DNA from 3 places in the Neobacillus sp. K501 genome. Region 2 is predicted to be linked to each of the others. Evidence: riboswitches for the same ligand, from Rfam matches in the RefSeq annotation. Region 2 holds a riboswitch; each other region holds the start of a gene.
What was found. A riboswitch is a leader RNA that binds a small molecule or an ion and turns the genes downstream of it on or off. The one in region 2 is predicted to bind S-adenosylmethionine.
Positions count from the first base shown of each region.

Region 1: it holds a riboswitch for S-adenosylmethionine, as region 2 does, so the genes downstream of both, mtnK (S-methyl-5-thioribose kinase) here and ACWM35_RS17625 (YezD family protein) in region 2, are expected to answer to the same signal.
Region 3: it holds a riboswitch for S-adenosylmethionine, as region 2 does, so the genes downstream of both, metK (methionine adenosyltransferase) here and ACWM35_RS17625 (YezD family protein) in region 2, are expected to answer to the same signal.

Region 1 covers NZ_JBSLYA010000001.1:571,551-577,689, forward strand. Annotated here, with positions in the region: gene ACWM35_RS02815 (aminotransferase class I/II-fold pyridoxal phosphate-dependent enzyme) at 58-1,236, opposite strand; gene ACWM35_RS02820 (carbon-nitrogen family hydrolase) at 1,347-2,132, shown strand; SAM riboswitch class I at 2,210-2,369, shown strand; gene mtnK (S-methyl-5-thioribose kinase) at 2,476-3,660, shown strand; gene ACWM35_RS02830 (thiamine pyrophosphate-dependent enzyme) at 3,706-6,000, opposite strand; gene ACWM35_RS02835 (2-oxoacid:acceptor oxidoreductase family protein) at 6,000-6,139, opposite strand, start outside.
Region 2 covers NZ_JBSLYA010000008.1:60,719-66,857, forward strand. Annotated here, with positions in the region: gene nirD (nitrite reductase small subunit NirD) at 1-102, shown strand, start outside; gene ACWM35_RS17615 (formate/nitrite transporter family protein) at 178-1,032, shown strand; gene cobA (uroporphyrinogen-III C-methyltransferase) at 1,045-1,818, shown strand; SAM riboswitch class I at 1,990-2,090, shown strand; gene ACWM35_RS17625 (YezD family protein) at 2,187-2,315, shown strand; gene ACWM35_RS17630 (phosphoadenylyl-sulfate reductase) at 2,398-3,114, shown strand; gene ACWM35_RS17635 (anion permease) at 3,138-4,196, shown strand; gene sat (sulfate adenylyltransferase) at 4,270-5,418, shown strand; gene cysC (adenylyl-sulfate kinase) at 5,435-6,034, shown strand; gene cobA (uroporphyrinogen-III C-methyltransferase) at 6,055-6,139, shown strand, end outside.
Region 3 covers NZ_JBSLYA010000002.1:641,629-647,767, reverse strand. Annotated here, with positions in the region: gene ACWM35_RS07745 (ABC transporter substrate-binding protein) at 1-190, opposite strand, end outside; gene ACWM35_RS07740 (alpha/beta hydrolase family protein) at 320-1,093, shown strand; gene ACWM35_RS07735 (DUF2584 domain-containing protein) at 1,134-1,376, shown strand; gene pckA (phosphoenolpyruvate carboxykinase (ATP)) at 1,471-3,057, opposite strand; SAM riboswitch class I at 3,277-3,403, shown strand; gene metK (methionine adenosyltransferase) at 3,686-4,885, shown strand; gene asnB (asparagine synthase (glutamine-hydrolyzing)) at 5,114-6,139, shown strand, end outside.

The DNA of each region.
Region 1 (6,139 bases), on a different contig from region 2:
ATTTCCATGTTGTTAAACTTTATTTAAGATTATTCCAAGAATAAAATGTTTGTCAATCTATTTTTTAAAAATTTTTAAAGTGCCGATTCTTCTGACTGCTTCTTCAAGTCTTTCTTCGGATGTTAGGAGTCCAACTCGGACATAGCCTTCACCCAATTCCCCGAAGCCAATGCCAGGTGCAACCGCTATATGTGCTTCCTTAAGAAGAAGATCAGCAAATTCAGCCGAGGAAAATTCCTCAGGAACCTTTAGCCAAGCAAAAAATGATCCTTTTGGCGCCTTAACATCCCATCCTAAGGATCGAAGACCTTGTATCAACACATTTCTTCTTCGCTCATATAACTCATTTAATTCATTGACACATCTCTGTGGACCGTTTAGTGCCGCGGCAGCAGCCTCTTGGATTCCCCCAAAAAGACTGCAATAAAGATGGTCTTGCAAAAGCTCAATTGCCGAGATGACACTTTCATTCCCTAAAGCAAATCCAACTCGCCATCCTGCCATATTGTAGGTTTTTGATAAGGTGTAGATTTCAATCCCAACCTCTTTTGCTCCTTCAATTTGCAAAAAGCTCAGTGGTTTTTTATCATCGAAACCAATTGCCCCATATGCAAAATCATGGACCACACAAAGATTATTTTTGCTGGCAAGCAGAACCGTTTCTTCAAAAAATTCCTTCGTCGCCGTTGCCCCTGTTGGATTATTTGGATAGTTAAGGAACATTAATTTTGCCTTTTCTAAGTCATCTATTGGTATTTCGTTATAATCGGGTAAAAAATGATTATTTTCTCGCAGCGGCATTGTTACCATCTCAGCTTTTGCTAGGGCAACACCTGATAAATAATCTGGATATCCTGGATCTGGGACGAGAATAGTATCACCAGGATTTAATAAGCATTGAGGAATTTCTACTAATCCAGCTTTACCGCCAAATAAAATCGCCACTTCTGTATGGGGATCCAGGTTAACACCGTATTCTCTAAAATAAAAATCGGCAATAGCTTGTTTTAAATAATGATGTCCTTGAAACGGTGAATATTTATGATTAACGGGATTAGTTGCAGCCTCTTGCAATTTTCTCACGATATGTTCCGGAGTAGGCTGATCAGGATTACCTTGTCCTAAATTAATCACATCATGACCTGCAGCAATCGATTGACCCACATTTTTCACGAGTGAAGCAAAAAACTGGTCTGGAAGACTTTTTAATCGCTCTGATGGTGGATATTGTTTCATGGTCTCACCCCATTCATTTTTTTATGTTGAAATTCTAGTCACAAATGATATAACTTTTATAAAAGCTTGTAAAGAAAAATTTCTCAAAATTTACAATGGGGTGAACATTTTTGAAATTAAAAATAACCTGCCTGCAAATGGATATTTGCTTTGGTGAACCAAGTAAGAATTATCAATTAGCAGAACGTTTGATTGACCGAGCCATGATGGAAACTCCAGATATTATTGTGCTGCCCGAATTATGGACAACAGGATACGATTTAACACGACTGGATGAAATTGCTGATAAGGATGGACAGGACTCTATCACTTTTTTAAAACGTTTAGCACAAAAATATCAGGTACATTTTGTTGGTGGGTCCATAGCTAACAGAGGTGAAAACGGGGTAAAAAATACCCTCCTTATCATCAACAAAAAAGGAGAGCTAATCCATCAATATAGTAAACTACATCTCTTTAAACTGATGGATGAACATCTATACCTTGAAGCAGGAACGGAAAAAGGCTTGTTCGAATTAGAGAATCATCTTTTTGCGGGAGTCATCTGTTATGATATTCGCTTTCCGGAATGGATTCGGGCCCATACGGAACAGGGAGCGGAGGTTCTTTTTGTTGTAGCGGAATGGCCTAAATCACGTTTAGCACACTGGCGTGCATTGCTAATTGCTCGCGCCATTGAAAATCAATGTTTCGTTATTGCATGTAATCGTGCCGGAAAAGATCCCAATAATATATTTGCTGGACATTCTATGATCATTGACCCATGGGGGGAAGTAATCGCAGAAGCTGGGAGCAACGAAGAAATATTATCAGCAGAGCTTAACTTAGAACTTGTAAAAAATGTTCGAAAGCAAATTCCTATTTTTGCCGATCGAAAACCAGAATTTTATAAATAATCATTAAAATTATTGACAGTTTATTTAACATCCTGTTATCATTTTTATCATACTGAAAAAATTGAAAATTACATTTTCTCTTATCATGAGCTGGCTGAGGGATTTGGCCCTTTGAAGCCCAGCAACCGACCGTAATTCCATTGTGAAATGGGGCGCGTACAAATAGGCGCTGGGATGTTACCCTTTAAGGCACGGTGCTAATTCCAACAGAAGGAAATTCTTTCTGAGAGATAAGAGGTGCGAAGTACATTTGTCTTCTAGCCTCTTTCAGATTTAAGAAAGAGGCTTTTTCATGCTAACAAAACAGCATAAACAGGCCTCCCTATACCAAGGAGGAATACAGTTGCAGACACTTAATCAAGAAATCTATAAACCATTAACGGAAAACGATGCAATCCAGCTAGCAATATCGTTAAAGTTGTTTGATGAAAACCCAGACCTTACATGCACTGAAATTGGCGACGGAAACCTCAATCTTGTCTTTCATATCGTCGAAAGCAAAAGTGGTAAAGGCATAATTATCAAACAAGCACTTCCATATGCAAAGGTAGTGGGAGAAAGCTGGCCTCTTACTTTAAAAAGAGCAAAAATTGAAGCCGATGCCTTGAAGGTGTTTGGTCATATTGTTCCCGATCTTGTTCCAGAAGTGTATTTCACCAATGATGTGTTAGCGATTACAATTATGGAAGATCTATCCCATTTAACCATTGCACGAACAGGTTTTATTAATGGTGAGACTTATCCATTACTCTCAAAGGATCTAGGGGAGTTTCTAGCCAAAGTACTTTTCTATACCTCAGATTATGCATTAGGTCCGGAACTAAAAAAAGAGCAAGTTGCAAAGTTTATTAATCCAGACCTATGCCATATTACGGAGGACTTAATTTTCTCGGACCCTTATTTTGATGCAGAAACAAATGAATTTGAAGAAGGATTACGCCAAGATGTCGAAGCGATTTGGCATGATGAAGATTTAAAGTTTCATGTTGCTGTTTTAAGAAAGAGCTTTTTAACAGAAGCGGAAGCCCTTCTACATGGTGATTTGCATACTGGTAGTGTTTTTGCCGATAACCAAGAGACAAAGGTCATTGATCCAGAATTTGCTTTTTATGGACCAGCAGGTTTTGACATTGGACAAGTATTTGCTAATCTTCTTTTTCAGGTGATTGTAAATCATGAAAAAAGTGAGGTATTTGTCCATCATGTTGAGAATTTCTGGACTGTTTTTGAAAAACAATTCTCCAGCCTTTGGGTGTCAGAAAATAAGGACTTACTGTCAAAATCCAATTTATTTTTAAACCATGTTCTGTCTAAGTATTTTGAAGATGCCGTTGGCTTTGCGGGCTGCGAGTTAATCCGTCGAACGATTGGTCTTGCCCATGTTGCAGATCTAGACCACATTGATGACGATAGTTTCCGCTTAGCTGCAAAGCAGAAAACCCTTGAACTTGGAAAAGTACTGATTAAACAAAGAAAAAAGCTGAATGATCTTGAAACTCTTTTGAATACAATTAAAAGTCTGCTATAAAACAGGAAAAAAGCAATCATCATGATTGCTTTTTTCCTGTTTACATTACAAAAATGGATTTTCATGTTTTGCTTTAAGGCGTTGCCATCTATTTTCTACTTCTGCTTCAAATTCTTCTAGGATTGGTTTATTTTCTTCCTTGAGAAGATGTTTTGTTTTACCCATGTATTTTAACCAGTCAGAAATAGGGATACGTTTGTTCTTTGCCTCTGGATCATAGGTAATCGTCGTTACCCCTTGTTCAACCTCATAAAGCGGGAAGAAACAGGAATTGACAGCTGCCTCCAATATCGTTGCACCATAACGATCCTCAGACTTCCAGTTTAACGGGCAGGTAATAAGAATTTTCCCATAGACGGTCCCAACGTTTTGTGCATACCATTGTGCCTTTGCACCTTTTTTAATTAAATCTTGTGGGAACGCTTCTGCTCCAGTAAAGACATAAGGAATATTGGTAGCTGCCATTATTTGTGCCGTATCCTTATGATGGAAGGACTTCCCTTTTTGCATTTTCCCTACTCCAGATGTACTCGTCATATGACCGAGTGGAGTAGAATAGGACATTTGCGAACCCGTATTCATGTAACCTTCATTATCATACTCAAGCATGATCAATTTGTGTCCACGTAGAGCCGTTCCAATCGCAGAACCCATACCGATATCCATTCCACCATCGCCAGTAATCATCACAAAGGTTGCATCATCCGATACTTCAATTTCTCCACGGCGTTTCAGCTCAAGAAATGCTTCGAGTGTACCTGACAAAGTAGCGGCACCGTTTTGAAACAGGTTGTGAATCATCGTTTGCTTATGTGAACTATGCGGGTAAGAGGTCGTTGTCACATAAGCACAGCCTGTTTGAAATAGTGTAACGATATCTCCCTCAATCCCTTTAAAGAACAATTCCAATCCCGCAAAAATTCCGCAGCCAGGACATGCACCATGTCCAGAGGCAATCCGCTTTGGTTTAGTTGTGAGTGCTCGTAATGGCGGGATCTTTACCTTTAACCTGTTCATTTCTTCATCCATTTTCACTTCAATTAATCCCGATTTATAGACATCGCCATGTTGTGGAGTAATGACCGGTTTAAGAATGTTGTCCGGATTCCCTGGTATATGGCCATAATAATCAAATGGTTTATCAGCGCAGCCTTTATCCATTGCTGAGATCGCCATTTCAAAGAAGTTTAGTGCATCACTTGCGTAAAAGTCCTTACCGCCAAGTCCAAAGACGCGGCTTAAAACGATTGTTTGATTTTCACGATCATCTTGAAGCGCTGATTTGACTTCATGTGTTAAATTCGGTCCATTTGCACCATAAGAATCTGCACGTTCCCCCACTAATAATGCTTTTACATTTTTAAGAGCTTCACGGATTTCCTTGGCAGGGAATGGACGAATAATATTTGGACTAATTACCCCCGCTTTTATTCCTTTCGCCCGAAGCTGATCAACTACATCTTTAGCTGATTCAGCGGCAGAATTTAATAGGAACAATGCGACTTCAGCATCATCCATTTGATATAAATCAAGTACTGGAAACTCACGCCCTGAAATACGTGCATATTCTGCTGCAACCTCTTTATATACTTCACCAGCTGCGTAAATTGCTTCTGACTGCTGAAAATGATTGTTCATGAGATCGTCACCATTCATATGAGCGCCAATCGTAACAGGTTTCTTCGGATCTCTAGCAAAATGGTAATCGGTTGGACATTCACCAACAAATTGCTGAACAATGCTGCGATCCTTGAAATACTCTACTCTCCGCTTTTGATGGGAAGTAAAGAACCCGTCATAAGCAACAATAACTGGGAGTCGCACTTTTGAATGCTCGGCAATTTTCAATGCCATGATATTCATATCATAAACAGCTTGAGGAGTTCTTGCCGTTAAAATAACCCACCCAGTATTTAATGCAAAATAAAGGTCAGAATGATCTCCTCTAATATCAAGCGGCCCACTAACAGCCCGGGTAACTAGGTTCATAACCATTGGAAAGCGAGTTCCAGCTTGAACTGGCAGCTGTTCAATCATATATAAAAGACCATTTGCGCTTGTCGCGTTAAATACACGGGCACCAGTTGCTGCTGCACCGTAGCAAATTCCTGCAGAGCCATGCTCTCCATCCGCCGGAATCAATTTTATATCATGCTCGCCACGTGCTTTCATTTGATCTAAAAATTGAGCAACTTCCGTAGATGGCGTGATTGGAAAATACCCCATGATATGATAATTAATTTGAGCAGCTGCCATCGCAGCCATTTCATTTCCGGATTCAAAGGTTGAAAGTTGTTCAGCAACTCTCTGACTTGTTAATTTATCTTCCAAAATAGCCATTAGAAACTACCTCCTGTTACATAAGGAAAGTTTTGCTTTACCCGGTTCGCATCCGCATACCCAATCATTTCACGCAGATCTCCTAGCGCATCGGTAGGACATGCCTCAACGCATTTTAAGCAACCCTTACAGTATTGAT
Region 2 (6,139 bases):
ATTTGTGTAAGTGACGGGAAGGTTCAAGCACCAGATGTGGGCTGCGTCCAGTCTTATCCGGTAGAGGTTCAGGAGGATCAAATTTATATAGTTATAGAATAGGTGAATTTAAGAGAGAAATATTTTTAGGGGTCTATGAATGGGTCGGTCTAATAAAAGACTTAAGGGAGTGAAAAGATGGCATTGGTGAGTCCGTATCAAGTAGTCGATAATATGATTCAAGCTGGAGAGGCAAAATCAAAATTGCCAGTTAAAGATTTATTAATCCGTGGAGTGCTAGCTGGAGCACTTCTTGGCTTTGGTACAACCTTAGCTTTTACTGCTGAGATTCAGACTGGGATGGGAGTTGTTGGCGCCATCCTTTTCCCGGCAGCTTTTGTCATTATCATTCTTCTCGGGTTGGAATTGGTTACGGGTAGTTTTGCACTCATCCCTGTTGCGGTCATGGAAAAAAGGGTTTCAGTGATTGCGATGCTAAGGAATTGGTTTTGGGTGATTATAGGACATCTCATCGGGGCGATTTTTTATGGTGGTCTTTATGTCATTGCCGTCACCCAACTTGGCCATGTAACCGATAATGGAGTTGCAACTAAAATCATCGCAGTTGCAGAAGCTAAAACGAACGGTTATAAAAACATTGGAATAGACGGGTACATCGTGGTTATCGTCAAAGCGATACTCTGTAATTGGATGGTCACACTAGGTGCCGTAATGGCCATGACTGCTAAGTCTGTAATTGGAAAAATTGCCGCCATGTGGCTACCAATCTTAATTTTCTTTGCACAAGGGTTTGAGCACGCTGTTGTCAACATGTTTGTAATCCCAGCAGGCATGATGCTAGGTGCGGAAGTGTCTATGGCAGATTGGTGGATTTGGAACCAAGTTCCTGTATTGGCAGGAAACCTGATAAGTGGATTGCTTTTTACAGGGGCAGCCCTTTATTACACCTATCGAAAGGCAGAACCGAAAATGGTTTTGGATATGGCTAAATCTAAGCCAGCTATTACAAATACACAAAGGGGTTCAGTATAAAGGAGGGCTTAGATGGGAAAAGCATTTATCGTGGGCGCTGGTCCTGGAGACCCAGAATTAATTACTGTAAAAGCATTAAAATGTATTCAAGCTGCAGATGTCATTCTTTATGATCGCCTTGTAAATGCTGCTCTATTAGAAGAAGCAAAAAAGGGATGTCAGCTGATATATTGTGGCAAACGGCCGGGTCATCATACCATGAACCAGGAAGCAATCAATGATTTGTTAGTCAAATTCACCGAGAAGGGTAAAATAGTGGTCCGTTTAAAAGGTGGTGATCCTTTTGTCTTTGGTCGCGGGGCTGAGGAAGCTGAGGCGTTAGTAAAAATGGGTCTTTCCTTTGAAGTAGTTCCTGGAATTACTGCCGGCCTAGCCGCACCTGCCTGTGCAGGGATTCCGATCACACATCGTGAACTTGGCAGTTCATTCGCTGTTATAACAGGACATTGCCAGACAGGTCTACCAGTGGATATTGATTGGAAAAATCTAACCAAAGCCGTTGATACCATCGCTGTTTATATGGGGATTCGCAATCTCCCTTATATATGTCAAGAATTACTGTACCATGGGAAAAATGAAAATACACCTGTTGCGGTTATCCAGGAGGGAACAACGGTAAACCAGCGGACAGTAATTGGAACGTTAAAGACCATTGCTGCGATCGTTGAAAACGAAGGGATAAAAAATCCAGCAATGATTGTGATTGGTGAGATAGTAAAATACCGTGAAAAAATAAGGAAGCTAGAATTTGAGGAAAGGCCTGAAAAATATGTGACCATGGCCTAAACTTGAGCAGGTAAAGAGAAGCGTCATGTCGGGTACAACTCGATTATGGCGCTTTTCTTTCATTTGGAGAATCCTTTTATTTTCCCCTTCATTTTAATTTTCTAAATTTTAAAGTTTTTCATTTACATAAAACCTATTGGTATGGTAGGATTAATTTCATCAATTACAAAATTCTTATCTAGAGTGGCAAAGGGACTGGCCCGATGATGCCCGGCAACCTGCTAAGCAAGGTGCTAATTCCAGCAAAATGATTTCATTTTGGGAGATAAGGTGTTACCTGAGCAGTTAACGCCTTTCCTAGATGGAAGGGTGTTTTTTATTAGAAAGGAGGGCGAATCACACTGAAACCAGAAGACAGAGAAGAAATCATGACACATCTTGAGAAAATGCTGGAAACACTACAATTTGGATCCATCACCCTTGTTGTCCAAGACGGAAAGATTGTACAAATTGAGAGAAATGAAAAGGTTCGTCTTCAATCGAATAAAAATCGCTGACTAGAAAAACTAGAGGCGGTCTCCATCACTAAGCTTAAGTGGAGACTGCCTTTTTTTATTGAATGAAAGGAGGTTTGCAGCCATGACGGGTGCAATAACCTATCAAAATTGGAATCCATTAAAAAACTCTTTCACAATTGATGACGAAACAAAAGGAGCACGTTCTGTTTTAGAGTGGGCCTACAGCTCGTATCCGGAAGAAGAACTTGTGTATGCATCTAGCTTTGGAGCAGAGGCCATTGTCTTAATTGACTTAATCCAGCAAATAAAGCCAGATGCCCATATTGTCTTTTTGGATACAGGCTTACACTTCCCTGAGACCTATGATGTAATTAACAAAATCGAAGCTCGATTCCCGAAGCTGAGAATCGAACGGAAACTGCCAAAGCTTAGCCTTGATGAACAAAGAGAACAATACGGATCAGCATTATGGAAAAGAGAGCCAAACCAGTGCTGCCAAATTCGTAAAGTGATTCCATTGAGGGAAACGTTGACGGCCAAACAAGCCTGGATTTCTGGATTGCGCAGGGAGCAATCACCGACAAGAGCAAACACGGAATTTATTAATAAAGATGATAAATTCGAGAATATCAAAATTTGCCCATTAATCCACTGGACCTGGGATGAGGTATGGGAGTATATCCGAGACAAAGACCTTCCCTACAATTCCCTGCATGATCAAAATTACCCGAGCATCGGTTGTTTCCCTTGTACGCAGCCTGTTTCAGCAGATGGTGATTCCAGGGCAGGACGATGGGCGGGAAGCGGCAAGACGGAGTGCGGCTTGCACACTCGTTAAAGGAGGGCTATTGATTGCTCACAATGATTGCAATTTCCATTGGTTTATTTTTTGCCATAAATATTGGCGGTAGTGGGGCTGCTGCTTCGATGGGGATCGCTTATGGTTCCGGGGTTGTCAATAAACGGTTAGCCTTAATGCTCTGTGGCATCGCCGTGTTTTTAGGTGCTTGGCTTGGCGGTGGTGAAGTCGTGAAGACAATTGGCAGCGGAATTGTTCCTTCCAGTACTTTTACGGTCCCAATAGCATTAATTGTATTGGCATCAGCGGCCCTGTCACTGTTTTTGGCCAATATCTTTGGGATTCCACTTTCTACTAGTGAAGTAGCTGTGGGTGCCGTTGTCGGGGCAGGGATTGTTTATCAATCTGTATTTATCGGCAGTCTCGCCTGGATTATGTTCTTTTGGCTGCTTACACCATTTGCTGCCTTCATCATCGCCATTTTGGCTTCTTATTTGTTAAAAAACAAATATTTTACTCGGTGGATGAAGGCTCCAAAAGCGGTACCCCTTTTATCAGTTCTCGTTGTATTTATGGGATTGTTCGAAGCCTTTTCGGCTGGAATGAATAATGTTGCAAATGCGGTAGGGCCGCTTGTCGGCGCTGGGATTCTTACAACAGATAAAGGAATCCTATGGGGCGGATTATTTGTAGCGGCTGGAGCATTGATTCTCGGTCATCGTGTTTTAGAAACAAATGGGAAGAAAATCACCACCTTAAAGTTGGAAGAGGGCTGTGTCATCTCAGGTACCGGAGCAACAATTGTGACAATTGCATCCGTCTTTGGGATTCCTGTCCCATTAACCCAAATTACAACTTCATCGATCATTGGAATCGGCTTCGCCAAACACGGGAAATCCGTTTTGAAAAAAGGCATAGTGGTTCAGCTATTAACGGTTTGGATTGTATCGCCAGTGCTGTCAATGGTATTGTCGTATACCCTAATCCAGTTGATCATTGAACATAATTTTTATCCAATTGTGGCGATGATAGGTGTATTGATTTCAGTATTCGGAGTGATGTCATTGATGAAACGACCGAAGTCTGCCTTAACGATGTCCCAAGAAGCAGCAAAGGAATAAGGACAAATATATTAATTCCATTTACTAGGTCCGTAAATAAACGGCTAAATATATAAAGAAAGGTTTGATTCTGTTGTCATTTTTACCAGCACCTCATGGAGGAAAATTAATTCAAGCATACGATCCAGCTTATGATGTATCCCAAATCGAAAAAGAAATCCAAATTGACGCGATTGCCTTGAGTGATCTCGAATTAATTGGGGTTGGTCTTTTCAGTCCATTAACAGGATTCCTCGGAAAAGCAGATTATGACTCTGTCGTCTCAAATATGCGTCTAGCAGATAATACGATTTGGTCGATTCCGGTGACATTGCCTGTATCCTATGAAACTGCTGCATCCCTTGAAGTGGGGGAAGTAATCAAGCTTGTTTTTGAAAAAGAAGTTTATGGTGTCATCAAGGTTTCTGAGTGGTATGAGCCAGATTTAGATAAGGAAGCACTAGAAGTATATAAAACCAATGAGCTTGCTCATCCGGGTGTAAAACGGTTATTTGAAAGAGGACCGGTTTACCTGGCGGGTGAAGTGACTTTAGTTAAAAAATCAGAAAAAGGGATTTTTGGCGATGTCTGGTTTGAACCGAAGGAAACACGAGCTTTATTTGAAGAAAAGGGATGGAAGACTGTGGTTGGCTTCCAAACGCGAAATCCAATCCACCGGGCACATGAATACATTCAAAAGGCTGCCTTGGAAACGGTTGATGGTCTGTTCGTTAACCCGCTTGTTGGGGAAACAAAATCCGATGATATCCCTGCGGATGTCCGTTTGAAAAGCTACCGCGTACTTCTTGAAAATTATTATCCAGAAGAGCGTGTACAGCTTGGCGTTTATCCTGCTGCCATGCGTTATGCGGGTCCAAGAGAAGCGATTTTCCATGCGATTGCCCGTAAAAATTTCGGCTGCACCCATTTTATTGTTGGCCGTGACCATGCTGGTGTCGGAAATTATTACGGAACGTATGACGCACAGTATATTTTCAGTGAGTTTCCTGAAGGAGAGCTTGGCATTAAACCATTATTCTTCGAACATAGCTTTTATTGCAATAAATGTGAAGGAATGGCCTCCGATAAAACTTGTCCACACAGCAAGGAGGACCGCGTGATCCTTTCTGGAACAAAGGTTAGAGAATTGCTGCGCGCTGGAGAGCTGCCACCATCTACCTTCAGCCGCAAAGAGGTTGTTGAGGTGTTAATTGAAGGATTGAAAGAAAAAGCGACTGTGTAAGGAGGCTGAGGGAGCAATGACTAAAGCAACGAATATCACCTGGCATGCAAGTACTGTTTCAAAATCTGACCGCCGTGTCCAAAATGGCCATGGGAGTGCGGTATTATGGTTTACCGGACTTTCTGGCTCAGGTAAATCTACAATCGCCAATGCTGTTTCAAGTGAATTATATCGACAGGGCATTAATGAATATGTCCTTGATGGTGATAATATACGCCATGGTTTAAATAAGGATTTAGGCTTTTCTGATTATGACCGGACAGAAAATATTAGAAGAATTGGCGAGGTCGCGAAGCTATTTGTTGATAGTGGTGCGCTTGTAACAACAGCCTTCATTTCACCGTTTCGCTCAGACCGTGACCAAGTTCGTGCCCTTTTTGAAGAAGGCGAATTTATTGAAGTTTTTGTGGATTGTCCTTTGGATGAATGTGAACGCCGTGATCCTAAACAGCTCTATGTGAAGGCTCGCCGTGGAGAAATAAAGGATTTCACAGGGATCGATTCTCCGTATGAAGCACCGGAAAGTCCAGAAATCATTTTACGTTCGGATCTATTATCCGTTGAAGAAGCAGTAGAACAAGTTTTAGCTTACCTTCAGAAAAAGAACATTATTTAGTAAGGAAAGGATGATTAGCCATGGCTGGCAAGGTTTATTTAGTAGGTGCGGGTCCTGGGGATCCCGAATTAATAACGGTTAAAGGATTGCGTTGCCTGCAGAATG
Region 3 (6,139 bases), on a different contig from region 2:
CTTCTTTAAAGAATCCTTTCGCGATAGCGACATATTGAGGGGCATAAAAAATGGAGCGGGTGACTTCGGCAATTCTCACCTTCTCTAGTTTCTCTTGATCGCTTGTGTTATTAGAATTACAGGCCGCTAATGAAAGCATGAGAATAGCGATGAGGAGTAAGGAGAAACCGATCTTTAATGACTTTTTCATAACAAAAATAAACCTCCTTAATCTGGGCTGATTACCTAAGATATCGTATGAGGATGATTAAAATGTGTGAATGACCAAAAAAATAAATTTGACAGGAAAAGAGCGATCAAGGTGAATAAACAAAATGGGATGATTTTGGAGATCCAGCGTTTTCCTTCGCCTAATCCCAATGTGGAATTAAAGGTAATTACCTACTTATCAAATGGATTGAGAGTAAAAGGCTTGCTGGCAGAACCGAAGGGCGAGGGGAGTTACGATGGGTTTCTCTATTTACGCGGCGGGATAAAAAACGTTGGAAAAGTAAGACCGTCAAGAATTTCCCAATTTGCTTCGGAAGGGTTTATTGTTTTTGCCCCTTATTATCGAGGAAATCAAGGCGGGGAAGGGAATGAGGATTTTGCAGGTGAGGATCGGGAGGACGCCTTTTCTGCCTATCTTTTGTTAAAATCTCTTTGCAGAGTTCAAAACATCCATGTATTTGGTTTTTCACGTGGTGGTGTTATGGCATTAATGACGGGAATTCAATTTCCTGAGGCTGCCTCTGTTGTCAGTTGGGGCGGAGTGAGTGATATGTCATTAACTTATCAGGAGCGTAAAGATTTAAGAAGGATGATGAAGCGAGTGATTGGTGGAACTCCCGAGAAATATCCCGAGCGGTACGAAGAGCGGACACCTTTATATGAGCTTGAAAGGCTTACTGCCCCCGTTTTGATTATACATGGGGTAATGGATCATAATGTATCTGTTGAACATGCCTATCGCCTTGAAAGAAGATTACGAGCACTGGAAAAAAACGTGGAATGCTGGTATTTTGAAGAATTTACACACTACTTTCCTCCCCGTGTGAACAGAAAAGTGGTCGAAGATTTAACGAAGTGGATGAAAAGGCAGTCCAAAAGATGATAAAATAGTAACGAAGTACATAGGAGAGGAGCGATGAATAGTGGGTATGCCTCTTGAGTTAAATACGATGATTGTGACAAAGGGAAGAGAACGACGACTAGAAGAAAATCTTTTTCTCCTTGAAAAAGAAGGGTACAGACTATATCCAATTGATATTCCGATTGATGTTAGAAAAACAATCGAAAGTGATTCAAGTGGAACAGCTGTGATTAAAAAACTGGAATGGCAAAAAAATAGCACGAGTATAACTTATCAATTAATTTCATTAAATTCAACGAATTAAGCAGGGAATGATTTTTCCTGCCTTTTGTTTTGGTATTCCATATAGTGATGTAAAGAAGCCCTTATCTGATTGATAAGGGCTTCTTTACAACTAGCTAGGCAATAGGTCCGCCTTTTACTTCTATCTCTGGAGATAGTTTCGTAAACTTTTTAAAGTTTTCGCGGAATTTTCCAGCCAATTCTTTTGCTTTCGTTTCATAGGCATCAGAATCAGCCCAAGTTTTGTACGGCTGTAGAACTTCATCAGGAACACCGGCGATGTGGAGAGGAATATTTAAACCGAAAATTTCATCCTTTACGGTTTCCACATGATTTAGTTCACCTTCAAGTGCAGCTTGAACCATTGCTCTTGTATAGGAGAGCTTCATCCGGCTGCCCACTCCGTATTCTCCACCCGTCCAGCCTGTATTCACCAGGAAGACATTCGCATTATGTTCAAGAATCTTTTCTCCAAGCATTTCTGCATAACGAGTGGCAGGAAGCGGCAGGAACGGCGCACCAAAGCATGTTGAGAAGGTTGCTTCAGGTGAAGTAACGCCCCGCTCTGTTCCAGCAAGCTTAGATGTGTAACCGCTTAAAAAATGGTACATCGCTTGTTCTTTCGTTAACTTTGAGATAGGAGGTAACACACCAAAGGCATCCGCCGTTAAAAAGACAATCGTATTCGGATGACCAGCAATACTTGGCTGAACAATATTATCGATAGCCTGAATCGGATAGGCTGCTCTCGTATTTTCAGTTAGCGTAGCATCATCGTAATCCGCGATGCGAGATTCTGGATTGAGGATGACATTTTCAAGCACGGTGCCAAAGTGAATAGCATCAAAAATTTGTGGCTCTTTTTCACGTGAAAGATTGATTGTTTTGGCATAACAGCCGCCTTCAATATTGAACACTCCATTAGAGGACCACCCGTGTTCGTCATCACCAATTAAGCGGCGATTAGGGTCTGCTGATAGCGTAGTTTTTCCAGTACCAGATAGACCAAAGAATAATGCTACATCTCCTTCAAGTCCCACATTTGCAGAACAATGCATCGAGAAAATATTATTTTCAGGCAATAAGTAGTTCATGACGGAGAAAATAGATTTTTTCATTTCGCCTGCGTATTCCGTACCGCCTATTAAAACAGTCCGCTGTTCGAAGGAGATAATAATAAAAGTTTCAGAGTTTGTACCGTCAACTGCAGGATCTGCTTTAAAATTTGGGGCAGAGATTACCGTAAAACCTGTTTTATGTGTTAATAATTCTTCATCACTTGGACGGATAAATAATTGATGGGCAAAAAGATTATGCCAAGCGTATTCATTTACAACTTGAATCGGTAACTGGGATTTTTTATCCGCACCTGCAAATCCTTTAAAAACGAAAATTTCTTCTTTTTGTTTTAAGTAATCCAATACTTTATGATACAGGTTTTGGAATACATCCTCTGAAATCGGTTGATTTAAAGAACCCCATGCAATTTTATCCTTCGTTGATTTTTCCATCACTGTAAATTTGTCTTGAGGAGAACGTCCAGTGTACTTACCAGTAGAAACACTAATAGCTCCTGTTGAAGTCAACTTTCCTTCATTTCGAGACAAAATCTTTTCAACTAATTGTGGTACAGAAAGTTGGAGTTGCACGTTACTTCCATCTAATAATTGAGTTAATTCGTTTGGGATATGAACAGAATTCATCGAGGGTACCCTTCCTTTTTTATGTTTTTATCAGTAATATATCCATACAAATAGTATAACACATTAGATTCAATAGTCTATACTAATTAACGAAATTAGGTTGTATTTAATACTATATAATATTATTGGAAAAAGTTCTTTTTTTGTCGGGGGAATCCTTAAAAAATTCATTGACACAGTTCGACATTGTGCGGTATGATTCTACCTTGAACGGATACTCTCTTATCCCGAGCTGGTGGAGGGACAGGCCCAATGAAACCCAGCAACCTGCAATCGAGTAATACGAATTTATTTCTCGAGCAAAGGTGCTAAACCTGAAGCAAGGCTATGCCTTGAACGATAAGAGTGAAAGGCGCGTAAATCAACCTTTCCTCAGATGACGGAAAGGTTTTTTATTGTGATTTCGTGACTTTAATCGCTAATCTTTGTTTCCATCATGAGAATTTCAGAGGGATTTTGTCTAGCTCCAGCGTCTAGGCGCTTTTGCTTTTCTATTCATAAAAATCCTTTGTTTATTTCATACTACTAAGGGAATGAGTTCCGTATCAACCCGAGGTTAAACGGCAAGGTTATACATATTACCCACACAGATAACCTCACTTTATATCATTATATAGGAGGAATTCAGATGTCCAAGAAACGTCGTTTGTTCACTTCTGAATCAGTAACTGAGGGTCATCCGGATAAGATCTGTGACCAAATCTCTGATTCAATTTTAGATGCTATTTTAGCAAAGGATGCCAATGCCCGTGTTGCTGCTGAAACTTCAGTAACAACTGGTTTAGTATTAGTTGCAGGGGAAATCACGACTTCTACTTATGTTGATATTCCAAAAATTGTTCGTGAAACGGTAAGAGAAATTGGTTATACCCGTGCAAAATACGGCTTTGATGCTGAAACTTGTGCGGTATTAACTTCAATCGATGAGCAATCACCTGATATCGCGATGGGTGTTGACCAAGCACTCGAAGCACGTGAAGGTTTAATGTCGGATGAGCAAATCGAAGCAATCGGTGCTGGTGACCAAGGTTTAATGTTTGGTTACGCATGTAATGAAACAAAAGAGCTTATGCCTCTTCCGATTTCATTAGCACATAAGCTTGCACGCCGTTTAACAGAGGTTCGTAAAGATGAGCTTCTTCCTTACCTTCGCCCAGATGGTAAAACTCAAGTAACGGTTGAGTACGATGAAAACGACAAGCCTGTTCGTATTGACACCATTGTTATTTCTACACAGCACCACCCTGAAGTAACATTAGAGCAAATTCAACGTAACCTTAAAGAATATGTCATTAATCCGGTTGTTCCACAAGAACTGATTGATGAAAATACAAAGTATTTCATTAACCCAACAGGCCGTTTTGTTATTGGTGGACCACAAGGGGATGCTGGTTTAACAGGCCGTAAAATTATTGTTGATACTTATGGTGGTTATGCTCGTCACGGCGGCGGTGCATTCTCTGGTAAGGATCCAACAAAAGTTGACCGCTCTGCAGCTTATGCAGCACGTTACGTAGCGAAAAATATTGTAGCAGCTGGACTGGCTGACAAATGTGAAGTACAGCTTGCTTATGCGATTGGTGTTGCAAGACCAGTTTCCATTTCTGTTGATACATTTGGTACTGGAAAAGTTAGTGAAGAAGTACTAGTTGATCTTGTCAGCGAAAACTTCGACCTTCGCCCAGCTGGAATTATCAATATGTTAAATCTTCGTCGCCCAATCTATAAACAAACAGCTGCTTACGGACATTTTGGCCGTAGTGATGTGGATCTTCCTTGGGAGCGTACAGATAAGGCTGAATCACTTCGTACACAAGCTAACATTTAATAAAAAATGCTGTAGTTAAGCTAGAATTTTTACTGGGAGTTGCATTTTACATGTAACTCCCGTTTTCTATTTTACGTCTAAGTTTAAGATAAACGGATATCGTGAAAAATAAATATTATCATTCATTTTTCCAACCATTCTCACTGCCATTTTCAAATAAATAGTGGTAGTATTAGAAGGTATGTTTATTAGAATGGATATTTAGAAATGGAGTAGGTGAGGTACATAATGTGCGGTTTTATTGGTTGTGTACATGACAAAGCACAAAACTATCGTGATGATCAAAAACAACAATTTAAAAATATGAATGATTTAATTACCCATCGTGGTCCAGATGATGATGGCTTTTACTATGATGAGAATATTCAATTTGGTTTCCGCCGTTTGAGTATTATCGATATAGAATGTGGACATCAACCATTAACGTATGAAAATGAGCGCTATTGGATCATTTTTAATGGAGAAGTTTATAATTATGTGGAATTACGTGAAGAACTTCTCAAAGAAGGATTAACATTTGCAACGAACTCGGATACGGAAGTCATTATTGCCCTTTATAGTCATCTCAAGGAAAAAGCAGTTGAAAAATTGCGTGGGATGTTTGCGTTTGTCATCTGGGATAAGCAAGAACAAACCCTTTATGGGGCGCGTGATCCTTTTGGAATTAAACCATTTTTCTATTTTAATGAAGGCGAAAAAACATTTTTTGCTTCTGAGAAAAAAAGCATTCTCCTTGCTTTAGAAAATGAAGAGTTAGACTATGAATCCCTGCAGCATTATTTAACCTATCAATTCGTTCCTGAACCAAGAACCATGACAAAGGGAATTAAGAAGCTCGAGCCGGGGCATTATTTTACTAAGAAAATTGGTTCACCAATGGATATTAAACGCTATTGGAAAGCACATTTTCAACCGGTAAATAAAACTGAGGCTGAATTTACAAAAGAAATTAGAGATGTAATGTTTGATTCGGTAAAAATGCATATGAGAAGTGATGTACCGGTTGGTGCATTCCTTTCAGGCGGGATTGACTCTTCGATTACAGCGAGTATTGCAAAAGAATTCCATCCGGGGATCAAAACATTTTCTGTAGGTTTTGAACATAATGGCTTCAGTGAAATCGATGTTGCGAAAGAAACCGCTGATAAGCTTGGTGTTGAAAACATCAGTTATGTGATTACGCCAGAGGAATATATGAATGAATTTCCAAAGATTATGTGGCATATGGATGACCCGCTTGCAGACCCAGCTTGT